DNA from 2 places in the Roseburia sp. AM23-20 genome. Region 1 is predicted to be linked to the other one. Evidence: predicted binding sites of a transcription regulator. Region 1 holds the regulator's gene; the other holds the start of a gene.

Region 1 (9,205 bases):
CTTCCACCATGGATATAAACACGTGGAATACGTTTTCCAAGATCACAGGCGAATTCATAATTGAATCGTCCGGACAGGTCACCGACTTCTTCCATAGTGATACACTCATCACCATCTCTGCCAATGAGAATCACTTCATCTTCATTTTTAACATCCGGAATGTCGGTAACATCAACCATAAACTGATCCATGCAGACACGGCCAAGAATCGGTGCACGTTTTCCATGGATCAAAACAAATCCTTTATTTGAAAGGCCTCTTGCATAGCCATCTGCGTAACCAACCGGAATCGTTGCGATTATGCAAGGCTCTGTTGTGACATAAGTTCCTCCATAACTGATTGCTCTGCCAGCCGGAAGTTCCTTTACATATGCCACATGTGTCACCAGTGTCAATGCAGGTTTCAGGCTGATCGCATTCTTATCTACATCCTCTGACGGCCACATGCCATACAATGTGATGCCGGCGCGGACCATATCCATATTTGCATCTGGAATATCGACAATCCCTGCACTGTTTGAACAGTGATGAATCGGAATACTTACGCCACGGTCTTCTAACATGCCGATCATTTTCTTGAAAAGACCGATCTGCTGGTAGGTAGGTTCCTTATCTTTTTCATCCGCTTTCGCAAAATGGGTAAAAATACCCTCCACTATAATATGCGGCAGTTTTGAAAGCTGTGCCATCTCATCTGCTGCGTCTTCTGTGACCTGATAACCGATCCGGCTCATTCCGGTATCGATCGCGAAATGGATCTTGCAGTCTCTTCCGATACTTGCTGCGGCAACGGAAAGTTTTTCTGCCATCTCTTTTGTAAATACGGTTGGACGGATACCTGCTTTAATCATATCCACATACTGGTCCGGGAATACATATCCTAAGATCAGGATCGGTTTCTGGATTCCGTGATTACGAAGGATAAGTCCTTCCTCAACCGTGGCAACTGCATAACCATAAAGATAATCCAGTTTTTCAATCGTCTCTGCAATCTCTACGGCACCATGTCCGTAGCCATCTGCCTTAATGACAGCCATAATTTTTGTGTCTTTTGCAATGTTTCCGCGCATCGCATCCATGTTGTGTAGAATTGCATCCAGATCGATTTCCGCATGCACTCTGCTGTATCTGTTCATGTTGATCCTCCATCTATTTTGTTTACCGTTTTTTATTCAACGAATTTTTGTTCATTATCGATCGGCTTTGTAGTATAAATATTCAGAACTTTTTTAATACCACAGATCAGATCTGAGGCTGTAAGCCCCTGTAACCCCGTTGTGCGTATCATAAGATCACCGGACAGGCCATGAAGATATACCCCAAGAGGAGCCGCCTGGTAAGGTGTTATTTTCTGTGCCATAAGTGTACCGATCACACCGCTTAACACATCTCCGCTTCCTGCTGTTGCCATTCCGGAATTGCCGGAAAGATTCAGGTATTTTTTACCATCCGGCAGTGCAGTTACGGTATGTTCGTCTTTTAAGACACATACAACGTGATATTCTTTTGCATAATCCGCAGCAGTCTGAAGCAAATGATGCTGGATCTCATTGACTGTTTTTCCGGTAAGCCGGCTCATCTCTCCGGGATGAGGTGTGATCACTGCCGGGATTTTAAAATTTTTCCAGATATCTGCCTCTGGTAAGTCATTCTGCTCTGCTATCAGATTTAACGCATCCGCATCAAAAAGAATTGCTTTCTTTTCCTGTGACGTTCCATATTCTAACACAAAATTTAATATCTGTGCAGCAGTTTTTTCTTTCCCAAGCCCGGGACCTGCCACAATGGCATCTGCCCAATCAAAAGCCTCCTGTAATACAGCCTTCCCCGGAGCAGCATTTTTATCATAAGTAGTAAGAACCGCCTCTGGAACACAGCTCTGTAAAATAATCCTGTTTTCTTCCGGCGTCAGCACACGCACCAGACCGCATCCTGTGGCGTAAGCAGCTTTTGCAGATAAAACTGCCGCCCCTGCCATATTGACACTTCCTGCGATCAGCAAAAGTTTTCCATAGCTTCCTTTATTAGAATGACTTTTTCTCTCCGGGAGCAGCAATAAATCTTTCGTTTCCAATGCCATTACTGACGGTGTCTCTCCCAGCCAGCTTTCTTTCGTGATACCGATATCACATACGATCACTCTGCCGGCATATTCATTTCCCGGCCAGAGAATACTGCCTAATTTCGCAAATGCGAATGTGATCGTGATATCTGCACGAAATGCCATACCAAGGACAGCACCTGTACCTGCAGAAATTCCGGATGCAATATCCACTGCCACTTTTTCTCCCGGAAGTGTATTCATACAACATAATATATCTGCATAAGTACCAGTCACGTCTCTCGACAACCCTACACCAAATAGTGCATCTATGACAGTTGTTGGTCTGATCTGTTCCGGTAAATCCGTATAGACAGGAACACCATATGCATTTAAAATATCCTGCTGGATTCTGTTTTGCTCCGAGCAATGATCTTTATTTCCAGCAAAAACAACTGTAACAGTATGTCCCTCCAGAAATAAAAGGCGGGCGATCGCAAGACCATCTCCACCATTATTTCCGCTGCCGCATACGATAAGAACTTCTGAGAGATCGACTTTTTGCTTATGGAGTTCATTTACAAATGTTATTGCTGCACGCTCCATCAGAAGAAGTCCCGGAACCTTAAAATGTGAAACGGTATTTGCGTCATATTTTTGCATTTCCCTGCTGTTTACAAGATACTTCATGATAATAAGCCCCCTGTTATAAGCAAAAAACGCCGCACAAAGATCTGTGCGGCAGCTAATTGCTTCCTGAATTTATGGCACCCTTTTCAGTTACCGTTTTTTTCTGCTTTTTTGTTTCTGACAATGTTGTAAGATAACTGCATCAAACTGTCGGAAAGATGTACATTCTCTACAACAACATTTTTATCAATGAGCTCCAGGTCTACATGCGCAAAATTCCAGATTGCGCGGATTCCAAGTCCGACTAGTCTGTTTGCAATGGCATCAGCCTTTTCCTTTGGCATAGTAAGCGCCGCAATATCCACCTGATTTTCTGCACAGAAACTCTCTAATTCATCCAGCATGCGGATTTTGATTCCACGCACGGTCACACCGTCCAATGCAGGATTTACATCAAACAGTCCTATGATCACAAAACCAAGTTTTTCAAATTTCACATAGTTTGTAAGTGCCTGTCCAAGATTACCTGCACCCACCACAATAATATTGTGTCTTTCATTTAAACCTAATATCTTACCGATTTCCTCATATAAAAACTTTACATTATAACCATAACCCTGCTGGCCAAAACCACCAAAATTATTCAGATCCTGTCTGATCTGGGATGCAGTCACATTCATTCGTTTACTCAGATCATTGGATGATATACGTTCTACACCGGCATCTAAGAGTTCTCCGAGGTAGCGGTAATAACGCGGCATTCTCCGGATAACTGCCTGTGATATTTCTTTTTCCTGCACAAAAGGTTCCACCTTTCTTACGTTCTCTTGTTTATTATAGTGATTTCCCCTGTGTCTGTCAATGTGTGAAAAATTTAACTATCTTTTTTTCAATAAGATGTTTTCTGTTTTATCAGGAAATATCATCAATCAGTTTCATCTAACTGCATTGACAGCTCTTCCCAGGTTTCATAGCAAGTTTCCAGTCGTTCCCTGCACTCCTGCTGTCTTGCTGCAAGCTCATTTAATTTTGCGGAATTAACTGCGTTTTCCGGCTTTGCACATTCTTCATCGATCATGCTTATTTCACTTTCAAGTGCGGCAATCTCTTCCTCGGCTTTTTTTAAACTGTTTTCAATTTTACGAATCCTTGCCTGCTCTGCTTTTTGTGCCTGCCAGTCGAGCTTATTAACGGCATCATCCTGTTTCTTAGGCTGCACATCTGAAGTTTCTGGCTGTTTCACATACAACTGCGTCATAATATCATGTTTTTCCAGATAATAATCATAGTTTCCGATATAATTTACAATTGTTTCACCTGTCAGCTCCAGGATTCTTGTTGCTGTCTGATTGATAAAATAGCGGTCATGTGAAACAAAAAATACCGTTCCTGTATACTGGTTTAATGCAGATTCCAAAATTTCCTTGGATGTAATGTCCAGATGGTTTGTCGGCTCATCTAAAATAAGAAAATTAGCATCTGAAAGCATCAGTTTTGCCAGGGAGACACGGCCTCTTTCACCACCGCTTAAATCTGAGATCCGCTTAAACACATCATCATTTGTAAATAAAAAGGCTGCCAGTACATTGCGGATCTTTGTGTTATTCAGCTCTGGATAAGCATCTGAGATCTCTTCAAATATGGTTTTATCCATATGTAAAAGCTGATGTTCCTGATCGTAATATCCAATGTGAACATTCGAACCAAGTGTTACCGTACCACCATCTGCCTGTATCAGATTATTGATGATCTTTAAGATGGTCGTTTTCCCGGTTCCGTTATTGCCGATCAGTGCTACCCGCTCCCCACGTTTAATCTCGAATGAGATATCCGAAAACAATGTAACCGGCGGATATGATTTTGCAAGACCTGACACCGTAAGGACATCATTTCCGCTGACCACATTTGGCTCTAACACGATCTTAATGTCTGTATTGTCCTCAACCGGTTTTTCAATACGTTCTATCTTGTCTAACATCTTTTCGCGGCTCTCCGCACGCTTGATGGATTTTTCACGGTTAAACGATTTTAACTTTGTGATAACTTCTTCCTGATGTCTGATCTCACGCTGCTGATTATAATATTGTTTTAACAGATCTTCACGGACTTTTGCTTTCTTCTTCGCAAAATCCGAGTAATTTCCCTGATATACATACGCTTTATGCTGGAAAATCTCTACAACTTTTGTGACAACGCGATCCAGAAAATAACGGTCATGTGCTACGATCACAACAGCCCCTTTGTAAGCCCGCAGAAAATTCTCAAGCCAGCGGATCGACTCCATATCCAGATGGTTTGTCGGCTCATCTAAAAGTAATACATCCGGCTTTGTGACTAAGAGTTTGCCAAGCGAAACCCTGGTTTTCTGTCCTCCGGACAATTCATTCATCTGTTTTGTTAAATCTTCGTCCGAAAAACCAAGTCCTTTTAAAATACCGGTTACTTCACTCCGGTATGCATATCCGCCCTGCAGTTCAAATTCGTGGCTCAGACGATGATAAACCTCCATCAGTTTTTCCAGTTCCCCACCGGTCTGCTGATTCATTTCTGACTCCATATTGCGGAGTTTCTGTTCCATTTCAAGGATGTCAGCTCTTGCATTAAGAACTTCGTCATAAATGGTTCTGTGCCCCGATACATCCTGATACTGTGCCAGATAACCGATTGTTTTATCTTTTGCAAGGATCACTTCACCGGTATCGGACGTTTCTTCGCCCATAATAATTTTAAGCAGCGTAGACTTGCCGGCACCATTGATGCCGACAATCGCTGCTTTTTCGTTTGCTTCAATATGAAAACTTACATCTTTTAAGATCTCATCTGTTCCAAAAGACTTTGAGATACTCTGACATGACAAAATCATTTTAAACTTTCCTCTAATGTTGTTCTGATTGCCTTGATGAAATTTTCGCTGTTTAATACAACCGGATTCGGATTTGTAGTAATCAGCGCAAGGTCTTTTGTCATTTTACCATCTTCAATGGTCTTTATACAAGCCTTTTCAAGTTTTTCTGCAAAATCAGATAATGCCTGGTTAGAATCAAGTTCTCCACGTTTCTTAAGTGCACCTGTCCATGCAAAAATAGTTGCAACAGAGTTTGTGGATGTCTCCTCACCTTTTAAGTGTTTGTAATAATGGCGCTGTACCGTTCCATGTGCAGCTTCATATTCATAATATCCATCCGGGGAAACTAATACAGAAGTCATCATGGCAAGTGAACCAAATGCACTTGAAACCATATCACTCATGACATCTCCATCATAATTTTTACATGCCCAGATATAACCACCCTCAGACTTCATTACACGTGCAACTGCATCATCGATCAATGTATAAAAATAGGTAATACCTGCTTTTTCAAATTTTTCTTTGTACTCTGCATCAAAGATTTCCTGGAAAATGTCTTTAAAGGTATGATCGTATTTTTTTGAAATCGTATCCTTTGTTGCAAACCACAGATCCTGTTTTGTATCCAGTGCATAATTAAAACAGCTTTTTGCGAAACTTTCAATGGAATTGCAAAGGTTATGCTGTCCCTGAACAACGCCTGCTCCGGTAAAGTTGTGGATCAGTTCTCTCGTCTCTGTACCATCTTCCGCTGTATATACCAGCTCACATTTGCCTGCTCCAGGAATCTTCATCTCAGTTGCTTTATATACATCGCCATATGCATGACGCGCGATCGTGATCGGTTTTTTCCAGTTCTTTACACATGGCTCGATCCCTTTTACAACGATCGGTGCACGGAATACCGTTCCATCTAACATGGCGCGGATCGTACCATTCGGGCTTTTCCACATTTCTTTTAAATTATATTCAGTCATGCGGGCTGCATTTGGTGTGATCGTTGCACATTTTACAGCAACACCGTATTTCTTTGTTGCATTGGCAGAGTCAACGGTAACCTGATCATTTGTCTCATTACGATGCTCTAATCCAAGATCATAATACTCTGTTTTTAAATCAATAAACGGCAGAAGTAATTCATCTTTGATCATTTTCCAGAGGATTCTTGTCATCTCATCTCCGTCCATCTCTACCAGTGGTGTTGTCATTTTGATTTTTTCCATTATGTTCTCCTTTTCTATTGAAATAAATTGTCCCATCCGTAATTGTCCATATTGTGAATGGTGTTCATCATATGCTCATTTGCAAGTTTTTCTGCCAGATTGGCATCATGTTTTTTTAATGCTTCCACAATCTGTCTGTGTTCCTGATTCGATTGCACAGAACGTTTTGGATCTGCAAGTGTGATTTTACGTACACGCTGCACGTAATGATGAAAATCAAGCAGCACATGTTTCAGCTCTTTACTGTCAGAAGCGTTATATAAAATCTCATGGAAACGGTTATCTAATTCCACGACTTGTTCTGAATTTCCTTTTGCTGCATGGAAATCAGACAGATATATATTTTCATCCAGTTCATCTAACTGCTCTTTTGTGATATTGTCCGCAGCCCACTTTGCACACAGTCCCTCCAAACGTGACCGTATCTCGTAAATATCCTGAATATCTTTCTTGGAAATACCTACAACATAAGCACCCTTATTCGGAATGATGGTGACTAATCCTTCCAGTTCAAGCTGGCGGAGCGCCTCACGCACCGGAGTACGGCTGACGCCTAACTCTTCGCCGATATTTTTTTCCTTCAGTTCTTCGTCTGTCGCATATTTTCCGGATAAAATATTCTCACGGATCGTATGGAACACACGGGAACTTAAGGAATAATTATCCTCTCCCATATATGACACCTCATGCTCCTATTGTTACATTTAATTCCTTACAGCATTTTTCAATTTCTTCTACTAATTCCTTATCCGTCAGTACCGTAACACGTCCATCCTCATACTGCTTGTCTACCCAGACTTTTACTTTTTTTACAAGTTCTGAGTTCTTATCGACACTCTTATCTTTCGGAAGATGATAATATGAGTTGATCCAGAGAGCAATTCCTGCAAGACCGGATGTGTTGGAAACAGATACTAATGGCGGTCTGTTTAAGAATTTTCCGGTATCAAAAATATTATAGATCTCCTCATTTTTCAGAAGTCCGTCCGCATGGATTCCAGCTCTTGTAACGTTAAAATTACTGCCGACAAACGGTGTACGGCTCGGCTGCACATATCCAAGCTCTTTTTCAAAATATTCCGCCAGCTCTGTGATCACTGTGGTATCCATACCATCGAGTGTTCCCTTTAACTGTGCATATTCAAAAACCATAGCCTCAAGCGGTGTGTTACCGGTACGCTCTCCGATACCGAACAGGGAGCAGTTGACACCACTGGCTCCATAAAGCCATGCCGTCGTAGAGTTATTAACTGCTTTATAGAAATCATTATGACCATGCCATTCGATCAGTTCAGAAGGTACACCTGCATGTGTGGTCAGACCATAAATGATACCCGGTACACTTCGCGGAATCACAGCACCAGGGAAATTCACTCCATATCCCATAGTATCGCAGGCACGGATCTTGATTGGAATCTTATATTCATCCATCAGCTTCATAAGCTCCACACAGAACGGAATTACAAAACCGTAAATATCAGATCTTGTGATATCCTCCAAATGACAGCGTGGACTGATACCTGTCTCCAAACACTCACGGATGACACTCAGGTAAAGATTCATGACCTCTCTTCTTGTCATTTTCATTTTATAGAAAATATGATAATCCGAGCAGCTTACCAGAATACCTGTCTCACGCAGACCGATATCTTTTACTAACTGGAAGTCTTGTTTGCTTGCCCGAATCCAGCTTGTAACTTCCGGAAATTTATAACCGCGCTCTAAACATTTATAGACGGCATCTCTGTCTTTTTTGCTATATAAAAAGAATTCACTCTGTCGTATCAGACCCTTCGGTCCACCCAGGCGATGCAGATAATCATAGATCGTCACGATCTGTTCTGTTGTATAAGGTGCCCTTGACTGCTGTCCATCACGAAATGTCGTATCTGTGATCCAGATATTTTCAGGCATATTATGTGGTACAATTCGGTCATTGAATGCGATCTTTGGGATCTCATCATACGGGAACAGATTATGGAATACATTTGGTTCTTTCACATCTGCTAACTGATAAAAATGCTCTTCAAGCTGCAGCAGATTCGTTTTCTTATTCATTACAACTTCTCTCATAACGTAAATCCTTCTTTCTGCCATGGCACTTGTGCCATTGACACCTATGCCATGAATGCATATTTTTACTTTTAGAGTGAATATTTTTTCATGCATAATTGTATACAATTATACTTTTTCTATATTCTATACATTTCTTCTCTTATTTGTCAAGGCATAAAATTTTATATTTTCTATAACTTGCAGTTATAAATATGTTAAAATATGCATCCTGTGTATTCCTTTAAACCTAACAGAAAATTTTTTCAGATTTGTAACACTTATCTGGCTTTCACATAAGATACAGTGTAAGAAAAATTTCTGGAGGTTTTATATGAGTGATTTAGCTGCAACAAACTGTGGTGGTGGATGTTCCTGTAACGAGGGAGGATGCAATTCCATTCTCTGGAT
Region 2 (9,205 bases), on a different contig from region 1:
TCTAAATCCTGCATTTTGCGGAGACGTCCTACGATATCATCTTTATCCGGTGTCTTGTCAAAGTCATGATTGGAAGCAACAACTGCCACACCAGCTTCATGTGCAGCTTTAATGATCTCTTTCACATAAGAATCACCTGTGAAAGCCTCCACATCAACCAGATCAACCAGCCCTGTTGCTGCTGCTTTTTTATTTAATTCTACATAAACATCTGGCTCGATCGCTTTCTCGCCACCCTCTTTAGAGGTACGGAAAGTGAACAGGATCGGTGTATTGCCAAGTGCCGGACGAAGATCTTTTAATACGTCCTCGACCTGTGCAAAATCAAACACACCGTCAAACCAGTCAACACGCCACTCAACAACATCCATTTTTACATCTGCAAAAGATTTTGCTGCTGCAAGAATCTCTTCTTTTGTTTTACCAACAATCGGTACACAGATCTTCGGCACGCCTTCACCGATTCTGACACCGCGGACTTCTACATAGTTGCTCATATGAATCCTCCATTCCTGTGTGTAAAAATCTCTTATATGATTCTTCACACGAATCTTTTTTAATTATCTGCTTTTGCCTGCACAACCATACTTGTATAACGAAGATTTACAAATAATCCAAGTAATACACCTACTGCTGTTAATACGATATTCATAACCATAACCTGTGAAGGCTGCATCTTTGATGCTGCTGTCAGGATCGTATAATTACACAGTGAGGAAGCGATCATAACAAGTGCCGTTACCGTTCCCTTGATTTTCGGGAAAAGCATGTTGCAGACTGATGTAGCGATCTGAAGCAGTCCGCCTGCGCCTGCCCAGCCGATCAGGAATGCACCTGCGATCATAAGAGGCTGGCTCTTTCCAACTAATACAACAATTAATGTAGCAAGACAGATTACCGGATAGATCACGATAAATCTGACATCTTTAATTTTTCTTGTTAATATTGCTGTTACGATAAGTGCAAGCATTGTTCCTGCGGAATAGTAAGTCTGCATGATGGAAGGATCTGTCCAGCCCACATTCTCTTTTGCAAAGTTCTGCGCACAGTTTAACCAGAGCTGGAATGTACCGGTACAGGTAAAACCGATCAGGATCATTGCAACAGACTCGATGGAAAAATGTGTATGTTTTAAGCTGGCGATCAGTCCTTCTTTTTCTCCCGCTGCCTTCTGATCCGCATCCGGAAGCGGAAAAAGCATTACTAATACTAATAATACAATATAAATGATACCACATCCAAAGAATAATGTGTTATAAGATGTAAGACCTGCTGCTGTTGTTGCTACCGTTACGCCAAGTACGAATGGCAGGATCATCTGTGCGATTGCAATGAAAAATTTAATTCCCATCGTTGCAACACCCGGTGCTTTATAAATGATCTCACCTACAGCCGGGTAAATTCCGGTATCAAGGAAAGAGTTGGCAACACCTCCGATGATGGCACAGATATATGCGATCTGATATCCACCATTTGTTCCTGCATTAAATGCAAGCGCAAGACCGATCAGATATACTGCATAAGAACCGCTTCCGATTGCAGTAGAGATACGACGTCCTAACTTATCAGAAAGAGGACCTGCAAATGGAAGTGCGATCAGTCTTCCCAGTCCAAGTGCGGCAGAAATAGCTGTGATCGCCATAGCTTCCACACCCCAGGATGCAGCAAGAGCTTCCTTGATCACTGCCTGTCCTAAAATAGAACATCCGACACCATGGATAAAATAATTTAAATAAAGAATCAGTGCGCTCGGTAAATATTTTTTATTCATTGATTTTCTCCTCAATTTGAGTTGTGATGCAGCGGCATTTTTTCATACCGCCGCATGTGACTGGGGGATTTTATTCGTATTTGATGTTTAATACTTCTTTCATATGCTCGATCGGCATATCTTTTCCAGTCCAGAGTTTAAATGCTGCTGCTCCCTGGAATAACATCATGCCAAGACCGTTCATTGTCTTACATCCAACTTCTTTTGCCATGGAACGCATCTTTGTCTCAAGCGGAGAATAAGGTACGTCTACAACGATCAGTTCCGGACGGAAGAAAGATTTATCAGGAACAACGGACATTCCCTCTAACGGTTTCATACCAACACCTGTTCCGTTTACGAAGATGTAAGAATCTGCCATCTCTTCTCTTAATTTCTCTTTGTCGTCTAAATCATAAAGAGTAGCTTTGCAGTTTGTTCTCTCATTGATCTTTTTCACAGTTGCCTCTGCGTTCTCCCAGAATTTATCATGAATGTTGAAGATAGAGATTTCTTTTACGCCATCTAATGCAGCCTGGATCTCGATTGCTGTTGCAGCTCCGCCGGCACCTGCGATGGTCATTTTCTTTCCGATCACGTCGATGTCGTTGTCTTTTAATGCCTGCATAAATCCGATACCATCTGTGATATGTCCTGTTAATACACCGTTGTCATTAACGATCGTATTTACAGCTCCGCAAAGCTCTGCAGCCGGTGATAATTTATCAAGATACTGACCAACAACTGTTTTGTTTGGCATAGATACGTTAGAACCAACCATCTTTAATGCGCGAAGACCTTTGATCGCATCCTCTAAGGTACTGTTGTCAACCTCGAATGCAAGGTAAGCATAGTCAAGTCCTAAATATGCAAATGCCTCATTGTGCATTGCCGGTGAACTGGAATGTCTGATTGGGTAAGCCATTAATCCGATAAGCTCTGTGTGACCTGTGATTCTCTCTGCCATAGTAGTGTTCTCCTTTTTCTTTTTTGTTTGATTTTCTTATTTAGTTTCATGTTTTTAACATTACCTGCCCGCTTTGTTAAAAACTTAACAACCTCTGATGTAATTATTATACAACGCTTTTTTCAATACATCCAATGCCAATTTCATGCTTTTTTAATAGTTTTAATGTACTAATCATGATATAATGTGTACAAAAACAATGGTTTTATTTTGTAATCCATAGATATTATCTATCATTTATAAGGAGATCTATACATGACACTTAATCAATTGAGTTATTTTTACCAAGCAGCCGTCCTTCAGCACTTCAACCAGGCAGCAGAAAAAATGAATATTTCAGAACCAAGTTTAAGCCGTTCCATTGCTGCTTTAGAAAATGAACTTGGTGTCACACTTTTTGAAAAACGCGGGCGAAATGTCACGCTCACAAAAGCCGGGGAGATTTTTTTAGAGCATGTCACGCAGATTTTAGATGATGTTACACGCGCCTCAAATAAAATGCAGCAGATTGCAACAAACGGTGGACATATTGATATTGCTTATGTTTCCCCGCTTGCCCGTGAATTTATTCCAAATACGGTACGCGCTTTTCTTTCCTTAGAGCAGAATAAAAATATTACGTTTCATTTTTTTCAGGATATTACTTCCATGAATATAGAAGGTCTGAAGAAAGGTTCTTATGATCTGATCTTTGGTTCCTACTCTGCGAATGAACCAAATATTGAGTTTATACCTATTATAAAGCAGGACCTTGTGGCAATCCTTCCCATAGGACATCCTCTCGGTAAAAAAGCTGAAATTGAAGCCGGGGATTTCGAAAAATACCCGGTGCTTGGATACGCAAGACATTCCGGTCTTGGCAAATACACACGTAACTTTTTTAATGACCACGGAGTGATCCCGAATTTTATCTGCGAGTCTCCGGATGAAAACGGAATTGCCTCACTTGTGGCAAAAAACTTTGGGATTGCTCTCGTTGCCGATGTTGATACGATTCACAGGGATGATATCTGCATCAGACCGCTCATTTCACAGGAAACTTTTTCACACACGGTATATATGGGATATATGCGGGGAAAATATCAACTGCCGGCTGTGCAGAGGTTTATCCAGTTTGTACGGAAATCATACCATTGATAATGCAGCTGTCAGCTTGCCCGAAACTCATTCCATTGATAATGCGGCTGTCAGCTTGCCCGAAACTCATTCCATTGATAATGCGGCTGTCAGCTTACGCGAAACTCATTGCAGGCTGTGAATATTGTGAGGCGGGAACCCATTTAACGAAGGCACGCTTACGCTGCCTGTCGCTCGCAGCGGTACTAAGCGACCAGAATACGGTCGCTAAGTACCGGCGGCTCCAGAGCACCTTCTTATAAATGGGTTCCCGCCTCACAACTGACTTTACTGTATCGGTGAGTTTCGCTTCACTCTGTTTTCTGTATCGATGAGTTTCGCTTCACTCTGTTTTCTGTATTGATGAGTTTCGCTTCACTCTGTTTTCTGTATCGGTGAGTTTCGCTTCACTCTGTTTTCTGTATTGGTGAGTTTCGCTTCACTCTGTCTCCTGCGTGACAAACTGGATAAAGGATTTCGCTACGGGGGAGAGGTAGCGTTTTTTCATGGTGGCAAGGTAGACATGGCGTTCGTATTCCGGGTTTGTGATGGTCAGGGTTTTGACGTCGAGGGTTTTTAAGATTGGAATATCCGGCATGACTGCAATGCCAAATCCCTGGGCGACAAGTCCTGCCATGCTGCCGTCTTCCTCTATTTCAAAGGCGATCTTTGGAAATACGCTGATCTGTTCATACATCTGGTCGATCACCGGGCGCAGTCCGCTTCCTTTCTGGAAATAGATCTGTGGATAATCTACGGTATCTTTTAAATCCACCGTGTCGTACATGGCAAGCGGGTGGTTTTTCGGTACGGCAAGCACTAACTTCTGATCGCCGATCTGCCGGAATTCGATATCCGGCTCCCCGTCCTGATAAGAGGAAAATACCATATCATACCTGTCATTTTTCAGTCCCTCTAAAATATCTCCTGTCGTTCCGACAATAAAATGAAACTCAATATGGTAATCCGGGTAAGCATCTAAGAATCTCCGCACCATTTTCGGTACAAATGTACTGCCTAAAGTATAAATATAAGCAAGATGTATCATACCTTCTTTGCTTCCATTTAATTCTTTTGTCCGCTGCACCCCCTCCTTTAATACTTTTAAGGATTCTTCCACATATGGAAGAAAAATCTTTCCATAACGTGTCAGAACAACATTTCTGCCTTTTTTTTCAAACAATCTCGTTCCCAGTTCCTGCTCTAACTGTGCGATCGCATGACTTAATGATGGCTGTGTAATCGATAAGATCTGCGCCGCCCTTGTATAATGTTCTTCCTTTGCCAATGTCTTAAAATACTGTAACTGACTTAAATTCATGAATCCATCCCCCGGTTTCTTCCGAATTGTTTCAATATTATAAGAATAACAATCTTACCGCGCAGAATCAATAGAGAAAATCTATCATTTTCCCCGAAAAAACGAATTGGATTTTTTTAATATTTCGGGGTACATTAATCACAGAAAGAGCACACAGACTTTTTCATTGTTAAAAAAGTAACTATCTAAAACACAATTATCTGCCCGCTCAATACTGCACGCCTACCGCGCCACGTTTTCTGACATTCTAAAAGCTATGCTGCAGTTTTCACCATCCAACAATCTCAACCACACAATTTATTCATTTAAATGCAAAGGAGATTTTATCATGAAAAGCAAATACCCTCATATTTTTGAACCAATGACCATCCGTCGTATGACCGTAAAAAACAGAATCGTTATGACACCAATGGGAACAAACTATGGTGAGCAGAACGGAGAAATGAGTTTCCTTCATATTAATTACTATGAGCAGCGTGCAAAAGGCGGTACTGGTCTTTTGATCGTGGAAAACGCAAGTGTTGATTCCCCTCAGGGTTCTAACGGTACTACACAGCTTCGTATCGATTTAGACAACTATATCCCGCGTCTTTTCAAATTATGTGAAAACGTACACAAACACGGTGCATGCATCGCTATCCAGTTAAACCATGCAGGTGCTTCTGCAATGTCTTCCCGTATCGGAATGCAGCCGGTTTCTGCTTCTGATGTACCTTCTAAAGCAGGCGGAGAGATTCCTCGTCCATTAGAGAAAGACGAGATCATGCATATTGTAAAAAAATACGGTGAAGCTGCAAAACGTGCACAGATCTGTGGATTCGATGCAGTTGAGATCCATGCAGGACACTCTTACCTGATCAGCCAGTTCCTTTCTCCTACTACCAATAAGAGAACAGACGAATTTGGCGGTTCTCCGGAAAACCGTGCAAGATTTGCCAAACTGGTTATCGAGGAAGTTCGTAAACAGGTCGGACCTTTCTTCCCGATCTTCGTTCGTATCAGTGCTGACGAGATGGTAGAAGGTGGAAATACTTTAGAGGATACCTTAGAGTATTTACAGTACTTTGAAAAAGAAGTCGATGTATTTGACGTTTCCTGTGGTCTGAATGGTTCCATCCAGTACCAGATCGATGCAAACTATTTACCGGACGGATGGCGTTCTTACATGGCAAAAGCTGTAAAAGAAAAATATGGCAAACCATGTATGACCGTTGGTAACATCCGTGATCCGAAAGTTGCTGAGGATATCTTAGCAAAAGGTGATGCTGATTTCATCGGAATGGGTCGTGGACTGATCGCAGATCCGGAATGGGTAAACAAAGTTGAGTTTGGAAAAGAATGTGATATCCGTAAATGTATTTCCTGTAATATCGGATGTGCAGGACATCGTATCGGATTAAATCAGCCGATCCGTTGTACTGTAAACCCGGCAGTCAACTCAGGCGAAGATTACATGAAGCATAAGATCAACAAACCTTGCAACGTCGTAGTCATCGGTGGCGGTACCGCAGGTTTAGAGGCAGCCTGCACTGCAGCCGAAGTCGGATGTACCACTTTCTTAATCGAGAAAAAAGCAGAGCTTGGCGGACTTGCTTCTGTAATCTCCAAGATTCCGGACAAGAAACGTTTAGCTGACTTCCCGAACTATATGATTCACCGTGCAAGCAAACTTCACAACTTATTCATCTTCAAAAATACAAGTGCTACACCAGAATTAGTAAAGAGCTTGAACCCGGATATCATCGTAAATGCAACAGGTTCTGTACCTACATTACCACCGATCACCGGTCTGCATGACCTTGTTGACAAAGATAACAGCAACGTTGCTACTGTATTAAAGATGATCGACCGCATCAATGAATATCCTGAAAAAATGGATGGCAAAAAAGTTGCGATCATCGGTGGTGGTGCCGTAGGTCTTGACGTAATGGAATTCTTTACCGAGCGCGGTTCTGATGTAACCATGGTAGAGATGCTTCCAATGATCGGAAATGGTCTTGATCCGGTTACAAAATGCGATACCAACGCTAAGATGGCAAAATACAATGTAAAACAAATGACAAATACTGCACTGCAGGAAGTTCAGAACGATCGCTTTATCGTTAAAAACCCACAGGGTGAGATCGAAGAAATTCCATTTGATTATGGATTCATCTGCCTTGGTATGAGAGCAAACAACCCGATCTTAGATCAGTTGGAGGAGACTTTCGCTGATACTAACGTAGAGATCGTAAATATCGGTGACAGTAAACGTGCAAGAAGAATCATTGAAGGTACTGAAGAAGGACGTAATATCTTAAATGTACTTGCAAAACATGATTATCTGTAATCCCAGAGAGTATTTTAATTCATAGGATATAATTTCCTATAAAATAGTAATCGTAAGCAAAATACCGCTCATCATAAAAACAGCCTGGAATTTCAAAATCCCAGACTGTTTTTTTATATATTCTTTCATCCAATATCCAGTTTTGCTCTGAATACATCACAATTTTATATATGCCTTCTTCTTTCCATCCAATATTCTTCAGATTTTAGCTGAAGAATAACTTCTTCACATCATCGACCGGCATATCCTGTCCGGTGTAAAGTTTGAATGCAGCAACCCCCTGCCACAATAACATTCCTTTTCCACCAACACAGGTGCATCCTGCTTCTTTTGCTTCCCGAAGGAGCTTTGTCTCTTCCGGATTATATACAGCATCTGCAACAACAAGTCCCGGACGGAATGCAGACAGATCTTTTACAACGCTCTGGTCATCCATCGGTTTCATTCCAACGATCGTGGCATTTGCAAAAATATCACTTGACTGGATCTCCTCTGTCATTTTTGCGGTATCTGCAATATCATATACATTTACCACACACTCCGGCACTGCTTTTTTGATCTTCTCTGCAGTCTGCAGTGTTCTCTCAAAAAATGCATCCTTGATATTGAAAATAGAGATTTCTCTCGCACCATCTAAGGCACACTGTACCTGAATCGCTGTTGCGGCACCACCACCTCCGGCTACCGTGATCTTTTTGCCTTTGATCTCGATACCGTGATCTCTTAAATTATGTACAAAACCTTCGCCGTCTGTGATATGACCGGTCAGTTTTCCGTTATCATTGACGATCGTATTGACCGCACCAATGATCTGTGCTGCCGGTGACAATTCATCCATGTATTTTGCAGCCTCAACCTTATCCGGCATGGTAACATTGCAGCCACGCATATTGAAAGTCTTCATTGCAGCGATTGCATCCTTTACTTTATCTTCCTTTATATCAAAAGCCACATAAGCATAATCTAATCCCAGCTTCTCAAAGCTGTAATTGTACATCGCCGGTGATCCTGAATGACCAACCGGTGAACCGATCAATGCTAAAAGACCTGTGTGGCCTGAAATACGCTTTTCCATGTTTAAAATCCTCCTTGTTTTCCGAAGGAAAATGTGACTGTCTTTACAGGAGCAGAGGATTTTCCTCCTTGTTTTCTTACGCAAAATTATTTTAGTAACATGATATCCTCTTTTTCTGATAATATCAAGTACTTTTTTTATTTAAAGCATTAAAGTACTGAATAAAATGCAATTTGACAGAACCGGATGTATTTCTTAAAATAATTTGTGTACCTTTTTCCCAACAAATGATGGTTTGTGGGTGATATGCGTCGCCCGTCCAAATGGTGTGTCGCAGGTCTGTGAGCGGCATCTTGCGCAAAGCCGAATTAATTTTGGTTCCGTTGTCCGAAAATAAGAAAAGCTAGGTCTGCCTGATTTAGGTTATGGCGGAGTGACGTGACCGGCGTTCAACGAGCCATCCTTGGCTCGTGAAGCCTTGTTCTGCCATCCGTGGCAGAACATCACTGTGTAACTACAGGCAGACCAAGTTTTTCTAATTTTCTCCCAAAGTCACAAAATTAGCTTCGACTTTGCGCAAGATGCCAGCCGTCAGGTTATGAACACCATTTGGGTGGGCGGTTCATCTCGAAACTGGGGGCGTAGGTGCGAATTTTTGATATTCGCTTGAATGAAAATATGCTTAAAATGCTAATGTGCTGTATCAT

What was found. Region 1 encodes Rex, which represses fermentation and respiration genes when NADH is low (regulators of the CRP and FNR family bind a similar motif). Its sites were predicted from a motif close to ATTGTTAANTANTTAACAAT; they were not measured.
Region 2: a site for Rex is predicted at 2,790-2,809, ahead of DW650_RS16175 (shikimate dehydrogenase). Genes of this name have one in related genera too.

The regions. Positions count from the first base shown of each region.
Region 1 is NZ_QRHS01000001.1:265,090-274,294, forward strand. It holds gene alr (alanine racemase) at 1-1,136, opposite strand, end outside; gene DW650_RS01230 (NAD(P)H-hydrate dehydratase) at 1,169-2,731, opposite strand; gene DW650_RS01235 (redox-sensing transcriptional repressor Rex) at 2,818-3,471, opposite strand; gene abc-f (ribosomal protection-like ABC-F family protein) at 3,597-5,534, opposite strand; gene DW650_RS01245 (NADP-dependent isocitrate dehydrogenase) at 5,531-6,742, opposite strand; gene DW650_RS01250 (GntR family transcriptional regulator) at 6,757-7,416, opposite strand; gene DW650_RS01255 (isopropylmalate/homocitrate/citramalate synthase) at 7,427-8,815, opposite strand; gene DW650_RS01260 (chorion class high-cysteine HCB protein 13) at 9,129-9,205, shown strand, end outside.
Region 2 is NZ_QRHS01000026.1:27,939-37,143, forward strand. It holds gene aroD (type I 3-dehydroquinate dehydratase) at 1-497, opposite strand, end outside; gene DW650_RS16170 (MFS transporter) at 557-1,771, opposite strand; gene DW650_RS16175 (shikimate dehydrogenase) at 1,842-2,717, opposite strand; gene DW650_RS16180 (LysR family transcriptional regulator) at 2,973-3,854, shown strand; gene DW650_RS16185 (LysR family transcriptional regulator) at 4,273-5,154, opposite strand; gene DW650_RS16190 (NAD(P)/FAD-dependent oxidoreductase) at 5,483-7,483, shown strand; gene aroE (shikimate dehydrogenase) at 7,689-8,558, opposite strand.